2 regions of the Fictibacillus sp. b24 genome follow, and region 1 is predicted to be linked to the other one. Evidence: a T-box and tRNA genes for the amino acid it is inferred to sense, from the RefSeq annotation. Region 1 holds a T-box; the other holds one or more tRNA genes.
What was found. The T-box of region 1 lies ahead of ileS (isoleucine--tRNA ligase). A T-box ahead of a tRNA ligase gene usually reads a tRNA of that ligase, here a tRNA-Ile.
Positions count from the first base shown of each region.

Region 2: it has a tRNA-Ile gene. The T-box ahead of ileS (isoleucine--tRNA ligase) is inferred to sense a tRNA for this amino acid. The anticodon was not compared.

Region 1 is NZ_JAUCES010000005.1:2,229,769-2,232,879, forward strand. It holds gene ileS (isoleucine--tRNA ligase) at 1-1,690, opposite strand, end outside; T-box leader at 1,790-2,019, opposite strand; gene QUF49_RS11460 (DivIVA domain-containing protein) at 2,059-2,568, opposite strand; gene QUF49_RS11465 (RNA-binding protein) at 2,645-3,111, opposite strand, start outside.
Region 2 is NZ_JAUCES010000005.1:3,736,294-3,739,404, forward strand. It holds rRNA gene QUF49_RS19595 (23S ribosomal RNA) at 1-1,583, opposite strand, end outside; tRNA gene QUF49_RS19600 (tRNA-Ala) at 1,715-1,790, opposite strand; tRNA gene QUF49_RS19605 (tRNA-Ile) at 1,817-1,893, opposite strand; rRNA gene QUF49_RS19610 (16S ribosomal RNA) at 1,982-3,111, opposite strand, start outside.

The sequences.
Region 1 (3,111 bases):
AATTAAACCATCCACGGTATTGGTCAGATCCTTCAAGATAAAGGTCTGCAGGCCGAACTAAGTTTTCTCTCTCTTCTAGCACACCCCAATGTGATGTTCCAGAATCAAACCATACATCCATAATATCTGTTTCTTTTGAGAAACGGCCGTTCGGACTGTGAGGAGATGTAAACCCTTCAGGCAGCAAATCTTTCGCTTCTCTTTCAAACCAAACATTTGAACCGTGTTCTCTAAACAATTCTACAACATGAGCAATCGTTTCTTCAGTAAGGATTGCTTCCCCATCTTCACCATAGAATACAGGGATTGGAACACCCCATGCTCTTTGACGGGAAATACACCAATCTTCACGGTCTTTGATCATGTTGTGAAGACGCGTCTCACCCCAAGTAGGAACCCAGTTCACTTCTTCGATCGCGCGAAGCATATCTTCACGGATACCTTTAATGGACGCAAACCACTGTGCAGTTGCACGGAAGATTACCGGCTTTTTTGTTCTCCAGTCATGGGGATACGAGTGTGTGATAAATGAAAGCTTTAACAAAGCACCTTTTTCTTGTAATTGTTCGGTAATCGGTTTATTTGCCTCATCGTAAAATAGACCTTCGAATCCAGGAGCTTCTTTTGTCATTACACCTCTGTCATCAACAGGGCACAACACTTCAAGACCGTAGCGCTTACCTACTAGGAAATCATCTTCCCCGTGTCCAGGAGCTGTGTGAACACAGCCTGTTCCTGCGTCCGTTGTAACATGGTCACCGAGCATTACAAGTGAATCACGTCCATATAACGGGTGGCTTGCTACGGCATTTTCAATTTCCGCACCTTTGAAACGTTTAACAACTTCAGCCTGTTCCCATTCGAATTCTTTTGTAAGAGATTCTAAAAGTGCTTCCGCAACAACATATTTACCATTCTCAGTTTGAACAGAAACATAATCCAAATCAGGGTGAACGGAGATTCCTAAGTTTGCTGGAATCGTCCATGGCGTTGTTGTCCAGATTACGAGTTTTTCATCTGTATCTAAAACTCTTTTACCATCTTTCACATCAAAAGCTACATAGATAGAAGCTGAACGCTTATCTTGATATTCAATTTCCGCCTCTGCCAATGCGGACTCTGATGATGGTGACCAATAAACAGGCTTTAGCCCTTTATAGATCAAGTCTCTCTTCGCCATCTCGCCGAATACTTCAATCTGTCTTGCTTCATAGCCTTTATCAAGTGTGATATAAGGGTTTTCCCAGTCACCGCGAACGCCTAGACGTTTAAACTGTTCACGCTGATGATCAACTTGTTTAAGAGCATATTCTTCACAAAGCTTACGAAATTCTGCAACAGTCAGCTCTTTGCGTTTTACTTTCCCGCTTTTTGTAAGTGCCGTTTCAATTGGCAATCCGTGTGTATCCCAGCCTGGAACATATGGTGCATAATGACCAGTCATGGATTTGAAACGAACAATGATATCTTTTAGAATTTTGTTTTCAGCATGCCCGATGTGGATATCGCCATTCGCATACGGAGGTCCGTCGTGTAAGATAAATGGCGGCAAATCCTTTGTATTTTCAAGCACCATTTCATAAATGTTTAGTTCTTTCCACTTTTCCTGAACAACAGGTTCTCTTTGCGGAAGATTCCCACGCATCGGAAACTCTGTTTTTGGCATTAGTAGCGTGTCTTTATAATTCATCATTTTTCCTCCTTCATTACGATAAAACGTGACAGATGACTTGGTTTTCTAGTAACTGCACGGAAAACAAAAAAACCTTCTCAGCCCTACTGAACGAACAGTAGGGACGAGAAGGTTAACCCGCGGTACCACCCTAATAGGTTCATGATATAATCACAAAACCCGCTTAGTCATCCGTAGCGTGGATGAGGCGCTTGAACTTACTGCAAATATTTCAGTCCAAGAACTCAGGGGTGATCTTCAAATACTTCACTATACCAGGCTCGCACCATTTCCCAGTTCGCTTTAATAGAAAGAAAGTATTTTACTGTCCCCGTCTTCGTCACATATTAATCTTAGAAAAGTATATGCGATTTTTTAAATGAATGTCAAGCTTCCGTCTTTACTTCCTGAAGTTCGTAGCTGTCAAGATTTTCAGGAGCATTTAAAGAATCCCAATCATCATTCTTTAGCATCTCAAGCTGTGCTTCAATCAGCATTCTGAATCGCGTGCGGTAAACAGATGACTGTTTTTTCAGTTCATCAATCTCCATTGAGATCTTTCTAGATTTAGAAAGTGATTCATTAATGATTCTGTCAGCGTTCTTTTCGGCTTCTTTAACAATTAAGCGCGCTTCTTTTGACGCTGTTCTTTTTACTTCTTCACCTGTTTCTTGAGCAATTAGAATCGACTTATTTAGTGTTTCCTCAATGTTTTTAAAATAAGAGATTTTTTCTTCAAGGTTTGCAACCGTTTCCTCTAATTCCTTCTTTTCACGAATCACTGCTTCATAATCTTTAATGACTTGATCTAAAAAGTCATTAACCTCATCTTCACTATACCCTCTGAAACCTCTTGTGAATTCCTTGTTGTGGATATCCAATGGTGTTAAAGGCACAACGGCCACCTCCATAGATGCATTATTTTTTACCTAATTTCGACAAATTTTCTAAAATTCCTTCTTTAGCGGGAATTTATTTTAATAATCCATAACGAATACGCCATTTTTCTTTTTTTGTCGTTCCTTCTATTGCAATCAGCTTGCTTCTGCCAAATCCTCGTACTGAAAGCTCGTCTCCCTCCATAACTTCAGCTGCCACTTGTTCAGTAACTTTATGGTTCAATTTCACACGTCCTTGCTGAATGAATGGAGACGCTTTTGCACGTGACAAGTTATATATTTCAGCCACGATGACGTCAAGCCGCAGTGATGATACAGTACCGTTTCTTTCGTCATATTCTGTTTTCGATTCAATTAATTCGTTTTCTTTGATAGGAAGAAGCTTTACACCTGTTTTTCCTATCTTTGTTAAATTGAGTTCAATGAATCCTGCAATCTCAGCAGCACATATAAACTGAACGTTATCCCCTGAAATTAAAATATCGCCATACTTTCCTCGTTTTACACCGATGTTCATTAACGCACCTAGAACGTCTCTAT
Region 2 (3,111 bases), 1.5 Mb from region 1:
TCCCTCGCCATCACAGCTCAGCCTTCACGTTGGGCGGATTTGCCTACCCAACAGCCTAACTGCTTAGACGCACTATTCCATCAGTGCGCTCACCCTACCTTACTGCGTCCCCCCATTGTTCAAACGGAAAGGAGGTGGTACAGGAATATCAACCTGTTATCCATCGCCTACGCTTTTCAGCCTCGGCTTAGGCCCCGACTAACCCTGAGCGGACGAGCCTTCCTCAGGAAACCTTAGGCTTTCGATGGACAAGATTCTCACTTGTCTTTCGCTACTCATACCGGCATTCTCACTTCAAAGCGCTCCACCAGTCCTTCCGGTCTGACTTCGCTGCACTTCGAACGCTCCCCTACCCCTGTACCATACGGTACAAGCCATAGCTTCGGTGATACGTTTAGCCCCGTTACATTTTCGGCGCAGAGTCACTCGACCAGTGAGCTATTACGCACTCTTTAAATGGTGGCTGCTTCTAAGCCAACATCCTGGTTGTCTGGGCAACTCCACATCCTTTGCCACTTAACGTATACTTTGGGACCTTAGCTGATGGTCTGGGCTGTTTCCCTTTTGACTACGGATCTTATCACTCGCAGTCTGACTCCCGCGGATAATTCTCTGGCATTCGGAGTTTGACTGAATTCGGTAACCCTGTGGGGGCCCCTAGTCCAATCAGTGCTCTACCTCCAGGAATCTTGCCGCGAGGCTAGCCCTAAAGCTATTTCGGGGAGAACCAGCTATCTCCGTGTTCGATTGGCATTTCACCCCTACCCACACCTCATCCCCGCACTTTTCAACGTGCGTGGGTTCGGGCCTCCATTCAGTGTTACCTGAACTTCACCCTGGACATGGGTAGATCACACGGTTTCGGGTCTACGACCACGTACTATGTCGCCCTATTCAGACTCGCTTTCGCTGCGGCTCCGTCTTATCAACTTAACCTTGCACGGGATCGTAACTCGCCGGTTCATTCTACAAAAGGCACGCCGTCACCCGTTAATGGGCTCCGACTACTTGTAGGCACACGGTTTCAGGATCTATTTCACTCCCCTTCCGGGGTGCTTTTCACCTTTCCCTCACGGTACTGGTTCACTATCGGTCACTAGGGAGTATTTAGCCTTGGGAGATGGTCCTCCCGGATTCCGACGGGGTTTCACGTGTCCCGCCGTACTCAGGATCCACTCAGGAGAGAACGAAGTTTCAGCTACAGGGCTGTTACCTTCTTTGGCTGGCCTTTCCAGACCGCTTCACCTACTTCGTTCCTTTGTAACTCCATGTAGAGTGTCCTACAACCCCAGAGGGCAAGCCCTCTGGTTTGGGCTGTTTCCGTTTCGCTCGCCGCTACTCAGGAAATCGCATTTGCTTTCTCTTCCTCCGGGTACTTAGATGTTTCAGTTCCCCGGGTCTGCCTTCTCATACCCTATGTATTCAGATATGGATACCATCCCATTACGGATGGTGGGTTCCCCCATTCGGAAATCCCCGGATCAATGCTTACTTACAGCTCCCCGAGGCATATCGGTGTTCGTCCCGTCCTTCTTCGGCTCCTAGTGCCAAGGCATCCACCGTGCGCCCTTTCTAGCTTAACCTTATATGATGTTTACACATCAAGATCTTGCTTGGCGCAGATAAATATCTATCTGCCTTGCATATTGTTTGGATGTCGATATCTAGTTTTCAAAGAACACAATTTAAAAATGCATCATCGTAAGATGTGCAATGGTGGAGCTTAGCGGGATCGAACCGCTGACCTCCTGCGTGCAAGGCAGGCGCTCTCCCAGCTGAGCTAAAGCCCCTTAATGGGATAATGAAATTATGAAAATGGTGGGCCTAAATGGACTCGAACCATCGACCTCACGCTTATCAGGCGTGCGCTCTAACCAGCTGAGCTATAGGCCCCTAAAGGAAGTTAAGTTCCTTCAAAACTGAACAAAAGAAGAATAGGTGTACTTACGAAACAGTCGAAGCTGTTTCATAATCTCCATAGAAAGGAGGTGATCCAGCCGCACCTTCCGATACGGCTACCTTGTTACGACTTCACCCCAATCATCTGTCCCACCTTCGGCGGCTGGCTCCCAAAAGGGTTACCCCACCGACTTCGGGTGTTACAAACTCTCGTGGTGTGACGGGCGGTGTGTACAAGGCCCGGGAACGTATTCACCGCGGCATGCTGATCCGCGATTACTAGCAATTCCGGCTTCATGTAGGCGAGTTGCAGCCTACAATCCGAACTGAGAATGACTTTTTGGGATTGGCTTGGCCTCGCGGCTTCGCAACCCTTTGTATCATCCATTGTAGCACGTGTGTAGCCCAGGTCATAAGGGGCATGATGATTTGACGTCATCCCCACCTTCCTCCGGTTTGTCACCGGCAGTCACCTTAGAGTGCCCAACTGAATGCTGGCAACTAAGGTCAAGGGTTGCGCTCGTTGCGGGACTTAACCCAACATCTCACGACACGAGCTGACGACAACCATGCACCACCTGTCACTTTGTCCCCCGAAGGGGAAAGCTCTATCTCTAGAGTGGTCAAAGGATGTCAAGACCTGGTAAGGTTCTTCGCGTTGCTTCGAATTAAACCACATGCTCCACTGCTTGTGCGGGCCCCCGTCAATTCCTTTGAGTTTCAACCTTGCGGTCGTACTCCCCAGGCGGAGTGCTTAATGTGTTAACTTCAGCACTGAGGGTGGAACCCCCCAACACCTAGCACTCATCGTTTACGGCGTGGACTACCAGGGTATCTAATCCTGTTTGCTCCCCACGCTTTCGCGCCTCAGCGTCAGTTACAGGCCAAAAAGCCGCCTTCGCCACTGGTGTTCCTCCACATCTCTACGCATTTCACCGCTACACGTGGAATTCCACTTTTCTCTCCTGCACTCAAGTCTCCCAGTTTCCAATGACCCTCCACGGTTGAGCCGTGGGCTTTCACATCAGACTTAAGAGACCGCCTGCGCGCGCTTTACGCCCAATAATTCCGGATAACGCTTGCCACCTACGTATTACCGCGGCTGCTGGCACGTAGTTAGCCGTGGCTTTCTGGTTAGGTACCGTCAAGGTACGAGCAGTTACTCTCGTACTTGTTCTTCTCTAACAACAGAGCTTTACGACCCGAAGGCCT